DNA from 2 places in the Variovorax sp. 05T418 genome. Region 1 is predicted to be linked to the other one. Evidence: predicted binding sites of a transcription regulator. Region 1 holds the regulator's gene; the other holds the start of a gene.
What was found. Region 1 encodes LexA, which represses DNA repair genes until DNA is damaged. Its sites were predicted from a motif close to ACTGTATNNNNATACAGT; they were not measured.

Region 1 (7,759 bases):
GAGCCGGAGATCAACCTGATCCCGTTCATCGACGTGCTGCTGGTCATCCTGATCTTCCTGATGCTGTCGACCACCTACAGCAAGTTCACCGAAATGCAGCTTCGGCTGCCGACGGCGGACGTGGATTCGCAGCGCGACTATCCCAAGGAGGTGATCGTGGCGGTCTCCGCCGACGGCCGCTACTCGATCAACAAGAAGCCGGTGGCCGACCGCAACGTGGACACCGTGGCCGCCGCACTGGGCGCGGCCGCCACGGGCGGCAAGGACAGCGTGGTCATCATCAGCGCCGACGCCAGCAGCCCGCACCAGGCTGTGATCACGGTGATGGAAGCCGCTCGCCGCGTGGGACTGGTGCAGATCACGTTCGCAGCCCAGTCTTCGGCGCAGCAAGCAGGGCACTGAGTGCCGTCGCAGGGCCGCAGCACCATCGGCACGACCGGCCCGATCGCTGTGCCGGCCTCGCGGCTGCAGCGCGCCTGGCTGCATCGCGGCGCGCTGGCTTGCCTGCTGTGGCCCCTGTCGCTGCTCTACGCGGCGCTTTTCGGGCTGCGGCGCTGGCTCTACCGGATGGGATGGCGCACGACCGAACGCGTCCCGGTGCCGGTGATCGTGGTTGGCAACGTGGTTGCCGGCGGCGCGGGCAAGACGCCGGTCGTGATGGCGGTCGTGCGGCACCTGCAGGCCCGCGGGCTACAGGTTGGCGTGGTGTCGCGCGGCTACGGCCGCCGCACCGGCGACTGCCGCGAAGTGCTCGCCGAGAGCAACGCCCATGATGTCGGCGATGAACCGCTGCTGATTCGCCGCGCCACCGGCGTACCGGTGTTCGTGGCGCGGCGCCGCATCGAGGCCGCGCGCGCCCTGCTCGCCCGGCACCCGGCCACGCAGGTCATCGTGAGCGACGACGGGCTGCAGCACCTGGCGCTGGCGCGCGACATCGAGATCTGCGTGTTCGACGACCGCGGCGTGGGCAACGGCTGGCGGCTGCCCGCGGGTCCGCTGCGCGAGCGCTGGCCGCGCCCGTGCGACCTGGTGCTCCACAGCGGGGAACGTCCCGCCTTCAAGGGCGGCTACACCGCCACCCGTTCGCTCGCGCGCGACGCCGTGGCGAGCGACGGCAGACGCACGCCACTCGACGCTCTCGCCGGCGAACCGCTGATCGCGCTGGCGGCCATTGCGCGGCCCGAAGCGTTCTTCGGCATGCTGCGGGCACGCGGGCTGACGCTTGCCGAGACGATCGCCCTGCCGGACCACTACGATTTCGAAGGCTGGCAGCGCCCCGCCGGCACCGGGCAGCGCCTCGTCTGCACCGAAAAAGATGCCGTCAAGCTGTGGCCCAGGGCCCCCGACGCGCTGGCGGTGCCGCTGGACTTCGCACCCTCGCCGGAATTCTTCGCGGCGCTCGACGCAAAGCTATCATCGCTCGATGGATACCAAGCTGCTTGAACTGCTCGTCTGCCCCGTCACCAAGGGCCCGCTGACCTGGAACCCGGAGAAGCAGGAGCTCTGCTCGCGCAGCGCACGCCTGGCCTATCCGGTGCGCGACGGCATCCCCGTGCTGCTCGAGAACGAGGCCCGCACCCTGTCCGACGAAGAGCTGGGGCTGTGAGCTTCACCGTCCTGGTGCCGGCCCGGCTGGCTTCGACGCGGCTGCCCAACAAGCCGCTGGCCGACATTGCCGGCCTGCCCATGGTGGTGCGCGTGGCCCGGCGTGCCAGCCAATCCGGCGCCGCGCGCGTGGTGGTGGCGGGCGACGACGCGGCCATCGTCGAGGCCTGCGCAAGGCATGGCGTGGAAGCCATCCTGACCCGCCAGGACCACCCGAGCGGCTCCGACCGCCTGGCCGAAGCCTGCGAGCAACTGGGGCTGGACGGCAGCGACATCATCGTCAATGTCCAGGGCGACGAGCCGCTGATCGACCCTGCGCTCATCGACGCCGTGGCCTCCGCGCTGGCCGCCCACCCGGAAGCCGCCATGAGCACCGCGGCCCACGAGATCGACTCGCTCGACGACTTCCTGAACCCGAACGTGGTGAAGGCGGTGCTCGATGCGCAGGGCAATGCGCTGTACTTCAGCCGCGCGCCCATTCCGTGGTGGCGCGACGGTTCCGCCAACGGTGCGCCGCCTTCCGTGCTGCCCGCACCGGCGCCGCTGCGGCACATCGGCATCTATGGCTACCGCGCCGGCTTCGTGCGCAGCTTTCCTTCGCTGGCACCCGCACCCGTCGAGGCCACCGAAGCGCTCGAACAACTGCGCGCGCTGTGGCACGGGCATCGCATCGCGGTGCACGTCAGCCATGTCGCGCCGGGGCCTGGCGTCGATACTCCCGCAGACCTCGAGCGCGTGCGCGCGGTCTTCGCCGCCGATCCGGCGCGCTGAAAAAGTGCGCTGCTGCGAGGGCGGCAGCGGAAATTCTTCACGCTGTCGCATGCTATCCTCGACGCAATTCCGCCTTGCCCCGCTCCCGGGCTGACGCTGGGCGCGACACAAGATCGAAGAACCCTCCGAGGACACCATGAGACTAATTTTGCTGGGCGCGCCCGGGGCGGGCAAAGGCACGCAAGCAGCCTTCATCTGCCAGAAATACGGCATTCCTCAGATTTCGACCGGCGACATGCTGCGCGCCGCCGTCAAGGCCGGCACCCCGCTCGGGCAGCAGGCCAAGGCCGTCATGGAGTCCGGCGGGCTCGTGAGCGACGACCTGATCATCAACCTTGTGAAGGAACGCATCGCGCAGCCCGATTGCGCCGGCGGTTTCCTGTTCGACGGCTTCCCGCGCACCATTCCGCAGGCCGACGCCATGAAGGCGGCCGGCGTCAAGCTCGACTACGTGCTCGAAATCGACGTGCCGTTCAGCGACATCATCGAACGCATGAGCGGCCGCCGCTCGCATCCTGCGTCGGGCCGTACCTACCACGTCAAGTTCAATCCGCCCAAGGTCGAAGGCAAGGACGACATCACGGGCGAAGACCTGATCCAGCGCAAGGACGACGAGGAAGAAACCGTGCGCAAGCGGCTCGAGGTCTACAGCCAGCAGACGCGTCCGCTGGTCGACTACTACTCGGCCTGGGCCAAGGCCGATCCGGCCTCGGCGCCGAAGTACCGCGCCATCCAGGGCGTGGGCAGCGTCGAAGAGATCAAGCAGCGCGCACTCGCGGCCCTCAGCAGCTGAATCTCGTCGGCTGCGCGCGGCCGCCGTTCAGGCGGCCACCGTTTCCATCAGTTCCAGCATCAGCGCGATGCGCGCCTTGACGGGCGTGAGCGCACCGGCGTCCCGCAGCGGATCGCCGGACTTCGGCAGGATGCGTCCGTTTGCGCAGCGGGTGGCACGCAGCACCGCCACGCCGGCATCCTGAGCCCGCAGCGCCGCAGCCTCCAGCGCATGGTGCACCGTGCCATTGCCGGTCGCGGCCACGACCAGCCCGCGAACCGGCTCGGCAACGCCCGATGCCCGCTCCTGCAGCAGCAGGTCGACGAGCGCGCCGCTTGCACCCGCATGGCTGGTGACGATCTCGACCCGGGGCCAGCGCACCGCCGCGCCTGCCTTTGGCTCAGGAATTTTCGGGACCGCGCCCATCGGCTGCGGCCAGTCGCGCAGGCGCCGCACTGCCCCCTCTTCCACATAGCCGACCGGCCCGGCATCGCCCGATGAAAACGCGTCGGGGCGGTAGGTGTGCACCTTCTGCACATCGAGCGCGCCGTGGATGGCACCCGCGCAGACCACCGTCACGCCGTGCGCCGCCGGCGTGGCCGCCACGGCGATGGCATCGCGCAGGTTCTGCGGACCGTCGGGCGAAAGCGAACTGGCCGGGCGCATGGCGCAGGTCAGCACCACGGGCTTGCCGGCCGCAAGCACCGCCTGGAGGAAGAAAGCCGTTTCCTCGATGGTGTCGGTGCCGTGCGTGATCACCACGCCCGCCACGTCGGCCTCGGCCAGCCAGGAGGCGCAGCGCCTGGCGAGCTGCAGCCAGACGTCGAAAGCCATGTCCTTGCTGTCGAGCTGCGCCACCTGCTCCGCCACGAGCGCCAGCCCTGCGGGCGCATCGATGCCGCCGAGCAGGTCCGCCACACCCACTTCTCCGGCGGTGTAGCCGATGTTGTCGGCACCGCTCGCGGCCCGGCCTGCGATGGTGCCGCCGGTGCCCAGGACCACGATGCGCCGCAGGCCGGAGGAAAGGGAATTAACCATGGGTTGCCAACTTTTAAAAACTGGTTAAAAATACAGGTACTGGATATTCAGCCAGTGCCGCAAGGAACCACATATGCAGTTCGCCGTGAAGCTTACCGCCCGCCAGCAGCAGATCCTGGACTTGATCCAGAGCGCCATCGCCCGTACCGGCGCGCCGCCTACGCGGGCCGAAATCGCCAATGAGCTGGGTTTCAAGTCGGCCAATGCCGCCGAGGAGCACCTGCAGGCCCTGGCCCGCAAGGGCGTGATCGAACTCGTGAGCGGCACTTCGCGCGGCATCCGGCTCAAGGGCGACGCGCTGCGTTCGCTCAACGAGTCGCGCCACCGCGAAGGCGGCCAGTTCTCCCTCTCGCTGCCCGGCATGTCGCAGCTCGCGCTGCCCCTCATCGGCCGTGTGGCGGCGGGCTCGCCAATCCTCGCGCAAGAGCACGTCGACCAGACCTACTACGTCGAGAACACGCTGTTCCAGCGCCAGCCCGACTACCTGCTCAAGGTGCGCGGCATGTCCATGCGCGATGCCGGCATCATGGACGGCGACCTGCTCGCGGTCCAGGCCACCAAGGAGGCGCGCAACGGCCAGATCGTGGTGGCACGCCTGGGCGACGAGGTCACGGTCAAGCGCCTCAAGCGCAACAAGCAGGTCATCGAGCTGCACGCTGAAAACCCCGACTACCCGACCATCGTGGTCCAGCCCGGCGAGCCCTTCGAGATCGAAGGCCTGGCGGTGGGCCTCATCCGCAACACCATGCTGATGTAGGCCGCGCGGCCTGCACCCCATCCGGCCGCAACAGGTGGCGGGCGTATGGCGCTTTGTCGCCATCACCCTGTTGCGTCCATTCAAAGAAATCCTGCCTGTGTTCAACCTCAGACTTTTTTGGAGTTCACATGGGAATCGCCCTCCTCGCCATCGCTGATTTGTGGATGCCGCTGCAATCGCTTGCAAGCCGGCTGCTGCCAGCGCGCCGCCCGGCCCGTCGCGACGCCGCCGGCACATCCGCCGGGTTGCGCTACGTCGCGGTCCGGCCGGCCTGCACGGCCCGCGCGCAGGCGGCAGCGCCCAGCGCAGCGCCGGCGCCCGTGCGGCCGCTGCGCGTCATCCGGGTGGTCGACGGCCGCCAAGGCGACAAACGCAGCACCAACCGCATGGTGATCTCGGGCCGCATGGCCGATGTCTGCGCCGAGCTCGACCGGCTGGCGGCACTCGAGGCGATGGAAGCCATCAGCCCCTCGCCCCGCTCCACCCAGCTGCACTGAACCCGTGCACCCCCGGTGACCGCTACCCGGGGTGGGTATCCAAACGTTCACACGCGCGCCATGCCAATGCTGCGAGGCACAATGGCACGCCATGAACATTGTGATCCTCGACGATTACCAGGACGCCGTGCGCAAGCTGCGCTGCGCCGCCAAGCTGGACGCGTATGCAGCCAAGGTCTACACCAACACGGTCAAGGGCATCGGGCAGCTCTCGGTGCGGCTGAAGGATGCCGACGTGATCGTGCTGATCCGCGAGCGCACCCACATCTCTCGCCAGCTGATCGAAAAGCTCCCCAAGCTCAAGCTCATTTCGCAGACCGGGCGCGTGGGCGGCCATATCGATGTCACGGCCTGCACGGAGCGCGGCGTGGCGGTGGCCGAGGGCACCGGCTCGCCGCAGGCGCCTGCCGAGCTGACCTGGGCACTGATCATGGCGGCCATGCGCCGCCTGCCGCAGTACATCAGCAACCTCAAGCACGGGGCCTGGCAGCAATCGGGGCTCAAGTCGGCCTCCATGCCGCCCAATTTCGGGCTGGGCTCGGTGCTCAAGGGCAAGACGCTCTGCATCTGGGGCTACGGCCGCATCGGCCAGCTGGTGGCGCGCTACGGACAGGCCTTCGGCATGCAGGTGGTGATCTGGGGGCGCGAGGCAAGCTGTGCCAAGGCACGCTCCGACGGCTTCCAGGTGGCGCAGAACCGCCACGAGTTCTTCGCCGCGGCCGACGTGCTGTCGGTGCATCTGCGGCTCAACGAGGAAACCACCGGTCTGGTCAAGCTCGAGGATCTTTCGCGCATGAAGCCGACCGCGCTCTTCGTCAACACCTCGCGCGCCGAACTGGTCGAGGCCGATGCGCTGCTTGCTGCGCTCAACCGCGGCCGGCCCGGACTGGCGGCGGTCGACGTGTTCGAGAGCGAGCCGCCGCTGCAGGGCCATGCGCTGCTGCGGCTGGAGAACTGCATCTGCACGCCGCACATCGGCTATGTCGAGCAGGACAGCTACGAAAGCTATTTCGGCCAGGCTTTCGACAATGTCGTGAGCTTCATCAAGGGCAACCCCACCAACATCGTGAACCCCGGCGCGCTGCAGGTTCGCCGGTGAATCCATGAGCCGCCGGGCCGCGCCCCGGGGCGCACTGTGGGCCTTGCTGGCCGGCAATTTCGTGATCGGCACGGGCGTGATGGTGGTGCCCGGCACGCTCAATGAAATCAGCGCGTCGCTGTCTGTCTCTGTGGCGACTGCGGGCCAGCTGATCACGGTGGCCGCGGTCGTGATGTGCCTGGGCGCGCCGCTGCTGGCGGCAGCTGTCGCAGGCTGGGACCGCCGCCAGCTGCTCGCCCTCACCCTGCTCTGGTACGCGGCCGGGCATGCCATTGCGGCGCTGATGCCGAGCTTCGGTGCCCTGCTGCCGGTGCGCATGCTCACGGTGGTGGCGCCCGCCATCTTCACGCCCCAGGCTGCGGCCTGCGCCGGCATGCTGGTGCCGCCGGAGCATCGCGGCCGCGCCGTGACTTTCGTCTTCCTGGGCTGGTCGCTGGCCTCGGTGCTCGGGCTGCCCATCGGTGCGCTGGTGGGCGGCCATCTCGGCTGGCGCATGGCTTTCGGAGCGATCGCGCTGCTGAGCATCGCCAGTGCGGCATCGATCTGGCTGACCCTGCCGCAGGGCATCCGCCCCGCGGCGCTGACGGCGGCCGCCTGGGCGCGCGTGCTGCGCAGCCCGGTGCTGATGGGCATCGTCTCGGTCACAGCGCTGCAGGGGGCTGGCCAGTTCGTGCTGTTCAGCTATTTCGGGCCGATCCTGAAGCGGGACTTCGGCGCGGACCCCACCATGCTGAGCCTGATGTGGGCGCTGTTCGGCGTGTTCGGCCTTGCGGGCAACATGCTCGTGAGCCGGTTCATCGACCGCGTGGGCGCGGGCCGCATGGTGCTGCTGACGAGTTCGCTGATCGCGCTGAGCCTCTTCCTTTGGCCATGGGCCGGTACGCTGCCGTGGCTGGCGGCGGTGCTCGTGCCCTGGGGGCTGGGCTGCTTCGCGACCAATTCGGCGCAGCAGGCGCGGCTGGTCGGCCTGGCCCCCGCGCTCGCGCCGGGCTCGGTGGCGCTGAACAGTTCCGGCATCTATGTCGGCCAGGCGGTGGGTGCCGGGCTGGGTGGATGGCTGCTTGCCAACGACGCGGTCGCGTGGATGAACTGGGCCGGTTTTGCCCTGCTGCTCGCGGCCATCGGCCTGAGCGTGGCCATCGACCGCAGCCGCCGGCCGGCCTGACCGCGCGGCGGCCCCGCGTAAAACCCGGCATGCCCCTGCGGCCGATGGCTGCAAA
Region 2 (7,759 bases), on a different contig from region 1:
TGCGCGGCGCCGCTGATCGTGCAGGCCTCGCTCGGCATCTCCACGGCCATCCTCGATGCGGCGGCGCTGGGCTTCATCGGCCTGGGCGCGCAGCCGCCGTCGCCCGAATGGGGAACGATGCTGGCCGATGCGCGCGAGTTCGTGCTGCGCGCCTGGTGGGTCGTGACTTTTCCGGGGCTCGCGATCCTCGCGGCCGTGCTGGCCTTCAACCTGCTCGGTGACGGTCTGCGCGATGCGCTCGATCCCAAACTGAAACGATGAACATGCTGCTCGACATCAAGGATCTGCACGTCGAGTTTCCGACGCAAGGCGGCGTGCTGCATGCGGTCGACGGCGTGAGCCTCAGGCTCGAGGAGGGCGAGGTGCTCGGCATCGTCGGCGAATCGGGCTCGGGCAAGAGCGTGACGATGATGGCGCTGATGGGCCTCGTGGGCTTTCCGGGCCGCGTGCGCGCGCAGCACATGCGCTTTGCGGGCAAGGAGCTGCTCGGCATCTCCGACAAGGCGCGCCGCGCGCTGGTCGGCAAGGAGGTGGCCATGATCTTCCAGGAGCCGACCACCAGCCTCAATCCCTGCTTCACCATCGGCTTCCAGCTGATGGAAACGCTGCGGCTGCACCTTCATCTGGACCGGCGCACGGCGAAGAAGCGCGCGACCGAGCTGCTCGAGCAGGTCGGCATACCGGCCGCGTCGTCGCGCCTGGGCAGCTATCCGCACCAGCTCTCGGGCGGCATGAACCAGCGCGTGATGATCGCGATGGCCATTGCCTGCAACCCGCGCCTCCTGATCGCCGACGAGCCGACCACCGCGCTCGACGTGACGATCCAGGCGCAGATCCTCGACCTGCTGCGCGAGCTGCAGAAGGAGCGCGGCATGGCGCTGGTGCTCATCACGCACAACATGGGCGTGGTCAGCGAGATGGCGCAGCGCATCGCCGTGATGTATGCGGGCCAGGTGATGGAGCAGCAGCGCGTCGACCGGCTCTTCGCGGATCCGCAGCATCCCTACACCGAGGCCCTGCTGGCCGCGCTGCCCGAACGCGCCGCGCCCGAGGGGCGGCTGGCCACCATCGCGGGCGTGGTGCCGGGCGTGCACGACCGGCCGGCCGGCTGCCTGTTCGCGCCGCGCTGCAGCTACGTGACGACGAAGGCCTGCAACGTGCGGCCGGCGCTGCGCGAGGTCGAGTCGCCGCCCGGCGCCGAGGTGCGCTGCCATTTCCCGCTCGGCGAGCCCGGGCGCATGGCGGCCATCGAGGCCGACCGGCCGCGGCCGCAGGCCGCGGAGGCGCTGCCATGAGTGGCGATGCCATCGGCGACGTCGTCGTGGAGGCGCGCAACCTGCAGCGCACCTATGCCGTGCGGCGCGGCATGTTCCGCGCGCCTGCGCAGTTGCGCGCGGTCGGCGACATTTCTTTTCGCATCGAGCGCGGCCGCACGCTCGCGGTGGTCGGCGAATCGGGCTGCGGCAAGTCGACGCTCGCGCGCATGGTCGCGTTGATCGAAAAGCCCACGGCCGGGCAGCTCGTGCTGGCCGGCCACGATGCGGTGGACCCGCCGCCCGCATACCGGCGCGAACTGCGCCAGGCCGTGCAGCTGGTGTTCCAGAACCCCTATGGCTCGCTCAATCCGCGCAAGAAGATCTCTGCGGTGCTCGAGGATCCGCTGGCCATCAACACCGCGCTCGGCAAGCCCGAGCGGGTTGCCAAGGCGCGCGAGATGCTGGCGCGCGTGGGCCTGCGGCCCGAGCATGCGAACCGCTATCCGCACATGTTCTCGGGCGGCCAGCGCCAGCGCATCGCCATTGCGCGCGCGCTCATGCTGGAGCCGCGCCTGCTGGTGGCCGACGAGCCGGTGTCGGCGCTCGACGTGTCGATCCAGGCGCAGGTGCTGAACCTGCTGGCCGACCTGCAGGCCGAGCTGGGCCTGGCCTATCTCTTCATCTCGCACGACCTGGGCGTGGTGCGGCACATCGCGCACGAGGTGCTCGTGATGTACCTCGGCCATGCGGTGGAGCAGGGCCCCAAGGCGCGCATCTTCGCGCGGCCGCTGCATCCCTACACGCAGGCGCTGCTGGCATCCACGCCCGGCCTCAGCAGCCAGCGCATCGTGCTCAAGGGCGAGCTGCCGTCGCCGCTCGATCCGCCCACGGGCTGCGTCTTCAACACGCGCTGCCCGCACGCGACGCAGCGCTGCCGCGAGGAGCGGCCCCTGCTGCGCGCACTCGACGAGCGCCTGGTGGCCTGCCACTACGCGGAGAAATTCCTCGATGGCACGCCGCCGGTCAGCGCCGATGTGCCTTTGTCCCCGCCGTTCGCCGCGCCTCTGGCGGCGAACCCCTAGTTCACTTCCACCGTGTCCCAAGGAGTTGCCATGAAGAAGACCACCCAGCCATCCGTTTCGCGCCGCTCGCCCAGGCTTGGCGCGCTGCTCGCGCCGGCGGCACTCGCCGTGCTCGCACTGGGCACGGGCGCCGTGTCCGCCAAGACGCTGGTCTATTGCTCGGAGGGCAGTCCCGAGAACTTCTATCCGGGCGTCAACACCACCGGCACCTCGTTCGACGTGACCACGCAGGTCTACAACACCATCGTCGAGTTCGAGCGCGGCGGCACCAAGGTCGTGCCGGGCCTCGCCGAAAAATGGGACATCTCGGCCGACGGCACGGTCTACACCTTCCACCTGCGCAAGGGCGTCAAGTGGCACAGCACCAGCAAGAGCTTCAAGCCCACGCGCGACTTCAACGCCGACGACTTCATCTTCATGCTCGAGCGGCAGTGGAAGGAGAGCGATCCCTTCTTCAAGGTCACGAGCCAGAACCACTCCTACTTCAACGACATGGGCATGCCCAAGCTCCTGAAGTCGGTGGACCGCATCGACGACCTGACCGTGAAGATCACGCTCAACCAGGCCGAGGCGCCGTTCCTTGCCAACCTGGCCATGCAGTACGCGGGCATCCAGTCGAAGGAATACGCCATTGCGATGCTGAAGGCCGGCACGCCCGAGAAGGTCGACCAGGACCCGATCGGCACCGGCCCGTTCTACCTCGTGCAATACCAGAAGGACGCGGTCATCCGCTTCAAGGCCTTCCCGCAGTACTGGGGCGGCAAGGCGAAGATCGACGACCTGGTGTTCGCGATCACGCCCGATGCCTCGGTGCGCTGGGCCAAGCTGCAGAAGGGCGAATGCCACGTCATGCCGTATCCGAATCCGGCCGATCTCGACGCGATCCGCAAGGATCCGAACGTGCAGGTGCTCGAGCAGCCCGGCCTCAACGTGGGCTACCTTTCGTACAACACCACCAAGAAGCCCTTCGACGATGTGCGCGTGCGCAAGGCCATCAACATGGCGATCAACAAGAAGGCGATCATCGACGGCGTGTACCTGTCGACCGGCGTGGCCGCGAAGAACCCGATCCCGCCAACCATGTGGTCCTACAACGACGCGGTCAAGGACGATCCCTACGACCCCGAAGCCGCCAAGAAGCTGCTGGCGCAGGCCGGCTTTCCCGATGGCTTCTCGACCGACCTGTGGGCCATGCCGGTGCAGCGGCCCTACAACCCGAATGCCAAGCGCATCGCCGAGCTGATGCAGGCCGACCTTGCCAAGATCAACGTCAAGGCCGAGATCAAGAGCTTCGAGTGGGGCGAGTACCGCAAGCGCCTGCAGGCCGGCGAGCACCAGATGGGCATGCTCGGCTGGACCGGCGACAACGGCGACCCCGACAACTTCCTCTACACGCTGCTGGGCTGCGCCTCGGCCAAGTCGGCCAGCGGCAGCAACATCTCCAAATTCTGCTACCAACCCTACGAAGACCTCGTGCTCAAGGCCAAGAGCGCGACCAAGCAGGCTGAGCGCGATGCGCTCTACAAGAAGGCGCAAGTCATCTTCAAGGAGCAGGCGCCGTGGTTCACCATCGCGCACGCGGTGCAGCTGAAGCCGGTGCGCAAGGAGGTGGTCGACTTCAAGCTCAGCCCCTTCGGCCGCCACACCTTCTACGGCGTGGACATCAAGTAGCCGATGAACGCACCCGTTGCCATCGTCGCGGCGATGCACGAGGAGCTGGGCGCGCTGCTCGCACAGATGCCGGACGAGCAGCGCGTGCGCGCCGCGGGCCGCGACTTCTGGGTCGGGCACCTGCACGGCCAGCCGGTGGTGGCCGTGCTGTCGCGCATCGGCAAGGTCGCGGCGGCGGTCACGGCCACGGTGCTGCTCGAGCGCTTCGGCGTGCGCGCGATCGTGTTCACGGGCGTGGCAGGCGGGCTCGCGCCGGGCGTGGAGGTTGGCGACGTGGTGGTCGCCACGCAGCTGCTGCAGCACGACCTCGACGCCTCGCCGATCTTCCCGAAGTACGAAGTGCCGCTCATGGGCCTTTCGCGCTTTGCGGCCGATGCCTCGATGGGCGATGCGCTGGCGGCCGTGGCCGAAGCCGCGCTGCGCGATCCGGTGGCGCTGGTGGGGCAGGCGGCCGCCGATGAATTCGGCCTCCGGTCGCCGAAGGTGCACCGCGGCCTGCTGGTGAGCGGCGATCGCTTCGTCTCGACGGCCGCCGAGAGCGCTGCCTTGCGGCGCAGCCTGCCCGATGCGCTCGCAGTCGAGATGGAAGGCGCGGCGGTCGCGCAGGTGTGCCACGACTACGGCGTGCCGTTCGCGGCCATGCGCACCATCTCGGACCGAGCCGACGACGCCGCGCATGGCGACTTCGCGCGCTTCGTCGCCGAGGTGGCGAGCCGCTACAGCCTGGCCTTGGTCGATGCGTGGCTGGCCACGCTGCCTTCTTGCGGAATGCCGGCCGCTACTTGAGCCAGCCGCGCCGGCGGAAGTACCACATCGGCACCAGCGCGCTTGCCGCCATCAAGGCCAGCGCATACGGATAGCCCAGCGACCAGTCGAGCTCGGGCATCAGCTTGAAGTTCATGCCGTAGATGCTCGCGATCAGCGTGGGCGGCAGCAGCGCCACGCTGGCCACCGAGAAGATCTTGATGGTCTTGTTCTGGTTGATGTTGATGAAACCGACGGTCGCATCCATCAGGAAGTTGATCTTGTCGAACAGGAAGGCCGTGTGGTTGTCCAGCGATTCGATGTCGCGCAGGATCTGCCGCGCCTCCTCGAACTGCTCGGCATTGAGCATGCGGCTGCGCATCATGAAGCTCACGGCGCGGCGCGTGTCCATCACGTTGCGGCGGATGCGGCCGTTCAAGTCTTCCTGGCGCGCGATGGCGCCCAGCACCTCGCCGGCCAGCTCGTCGCTGACGTTGCCTTCGAGCACCTTCTTGCCCGCGATCTCGAGCTCGTCGTAGATGTTCTCGAGCGTGTCGGCCGAGTATTCGGCGTCGGCGTCGAACAGCTTGAGCAGCACTTCCTTGGCGTCTTCGATGAGGCCCGGCGCGCGGCGCGCACGCATGCGCAGCAGCCGGAACACCGGCACGTCCTCGTCGTGGATCGAGAACAGCACGCCGCGGCTGCGAAGCTCGGTGTTGTGCTGGTTCAGGATGAAGGCCACGCGCACCGACCGCGGGTCTTCGTCGTCGTCGATTAGGAAGTCGGAGCGGATGTGCAGCTCACCGTTGTCTTCCTCGTAGAAGCGGGCCGACTCCTCGATGTCCTCGTCCATCGCGTCTTCGGGAATCGAGAGGCCGTAGTACTGCTTGATCCAGCGCTTTTCCTCGAGCGTGGGCGATTCGAGGTCGACCCAGATCGGCTGGAACTTGGAAAGCTCCTCGAGCGCCTCGATCTCTTCCTGGACAAGGCGGCCGTTGGCAAGCGTAAAGATATTGAGCATGGGCTCACTCCCGTGAAATGGCTGAGGCGATGGGGCGAGGGGAGGGGTGCTTTCAATCCCCGGGCCCGGGCGTCAGGACGCGGGAGTTGAAAGCTGCCGAGACGGTGCGGTTTCCATGATGCGGTCTCCAGTTGCAGCGAGCGGCGATTATGTCATCGGCCATGTGACGGCAGGCCCTCCGATCTGGATGGACATACAGTAAAGTCGCGGGCATGCAGACCGCTGCGCTCCCCGCTTTTTCCGCCGCCGGTGCCACCCAGGCCGAGCGCCTGGCCGCGGCGCTCTCGGCGCTCAACGACGAGCAGCGCGCCGCCGTCGAGCACGGCGTCGGCACGCTGACGGCCGGGCGCGACGAGCGGCCACTGCTGGTGATCGCCGGCGCGGGCTCGGGCAAGACCAGCACGCTGGCGCACCGGGTGGCGCACCTCATCGCCGGCGGCGTCGATCCGCAGCGCCTGCTGCTTCTGACCTTCTCGCGCCGCGCGGCGCAGGAAATGGAGCGCCGCGCGGGCCAGGTGCTGGCGCGCGTGCTGGGGCTCAAGTCCGACAAGCCGCCCGCGCTGCCCTGGGCCGGCACTTTCCACGGCATCGGCGCGCGGCTGCTGCGCGAGTACGCCGCGCACATCGGCCTGAACGACCACTTCACGATCCACGACCGCGGCGACGCCGAGGACCTGATGGGCCTGGTGCGCCACGAGCTCGGCCTGTCGTCGAGCGTGAACCGCTTTCCGCGCAAGGGCACCTGCCTTTCGATCTATTCGCGCTGCGTCAACACGCGTGCCCCGCTGGCCGAGGTGCTGGCCGAGGCCTTTCCGTGGTGCGCCGAATGGGAAGCCGAACTCAAGCGCCTGTTCGGCGCCTATGTGGAGGCCAAGCAGCAGCAGAACGTGCTCGACTACGACGACCTGCTGCTCTACTGGGCCGGCATGGTGGCCGAGCCCGCGCTGGCGGCGCTGGTCGGCGAGCGCTTCGACCACGTGCTGGTCGACGAATACCAGGACACCAACCTGCTGCAGGCCTCGATCCTGCGGGCGCTCAAGCCCGATGGTCGCGGCGTGACGGTGGTGGGCGACGATGCGCAGTCGATCTACTCGTTTCGAGGCGCAACGGTGCGTAACATCCTCGACTTTCCGTCGCAGTTCTCGCAGGCTGCGCGCGTGGTCACGCTGGAGCGCAACTATCGCTCGACCCAGCCGATTCTCGATGTCTCGAACCGGGTCATTGCACAGGCGGCCGAGCGGCATGCCAAGACGCTCTGGACCGACAAGCCCTCCGCCGGCCGGCCGCAGCTGGTGCTGGTGCCCGACGAGGCGCAGCAGGCCGTCTGGGTGGCCGACAAGGTGCTCGCGCACCGCGAGGGCGGCCTCGCGCTCAAGTCGCAGGCGGTGCTGTTCCGTGCCGCCACGCACAGCGCGCCGCTCGAGCTCGAACTGGCGCGCCGCAACATCCCGTTCGTGAAGTACGGCGGCCTCAAGTTTCTCGAGGCCTCGCATGTGAAGGATCTGCTCGCGGTGCTGCGCTTCGCCGAGAACCCGCGCGGCCGCATGGCGGGTTTCCGCGTCACGCAGCTCATCCCGGGCATCGGGCCGGCCACGGGCGCGCGGCTGCTCGATGCCATGGACCAGGCCGCCGATCCGGCGGCGGCGGTGCGCGAATTCGTGCCGCCCTCGGCCGCCCGCGAGGAATGGGCGGTCTTTGCCGAAGCCTATGCCGCGCTGTGCGCGCCCTCGCTGCCGTGGCCGGCCGATGTGGAACTGGCGGTGCGCTGGTATTTGCCGCACCTGGACCGGCTCTACGACGACCCCTCCGGCGTGCGGCGCGGCGACGTCGAGCAGCTGGCGCGGCTGGCCTCGGGCTACGGCTCGCGCGAGCGCTTCCTGACCGAACTCACGCTCGATCCGCCCGAAGCCACCAGCGACAAGCCGGGTCCGCCCTCGCTCGACGAGGACTACCTCATTCTTTCGACCATCCACTCGGCCAAGGGG

Region 2: the regulator LexA is predicted to act here: its motif matches at 5,957-5,974, upstream of AC1DMS_RS21375 (ATP-dependent helicase).

What each region holds. Positions count from the first base shown of each region.
Region 1 is NZ_JBFTLJ010000026.1:43,581-51,339, reverse strand. It holds gene AC1DMS_RS30550 (ExbD/TolR family protein) at 1-402, shown strand, start outside; gene lpxK (tetraacyldisaccharide 4'-kinase) at 427-1,443, shown strand; gene AC1DMS_RS30540 (Trm112 family protein) at 1,424-1,606, shown strand; gene kdsB (3-deoxy-manno-octulosonate cytidylyltransferase) at 1,603-2,376, shown strand; gene adk (adenylate kinase) at 2,513-3,169, shown strand; gene AC1DMS_RS30525 (asparaginase) at 3,197-4,186, opposite strand; gene lexA (transcriptional repressor LexA) at 4,260-4,943, shown strand; gene AC1DMS_RS30515 (hypothetical protein) at 5,072-5,440, shown strand; gene AC1DMS_RS30510 (D-2-hydroxyacid dehydrogenase family protein) at 5,532-6,539, shown strand; gene AC1DMS_RS30505 (MFS transporter) at 6,544-7,704, shown strand.
Region 2 is NZ_JBFTLJ010000011.1:4,660-12,418, forward strand. It holds gene AC1DMS_RS21345 (ABC transporter permease subunit) at 1-261, shown strand, start outside; gene AC1DMS_RS21350 (ABC transporter ATP-binding protein) at 258-1,295, shown strand; gene AC1DMS_RS21355 (peptide ABC transporter ATP-binding protein) at 1,292-2,338, shown strand; gene AC1DMS_RS21360 (ABC transporter substrate-binding protein) at 2,369-4,009, shown strand; gene AC1DMS_RS21365 (5'-methylthioadenosine/adenosylhomocysteine nucleosidase) at 4,013-4,795, shown strand; gene corA (magnesium/cobalt transporter CorA) at 4,788-5,774, opposite strand; gene AC1DMS_RS21375 (ATP-dependent helicase) at 5,987-7,759, shown strand, end outside.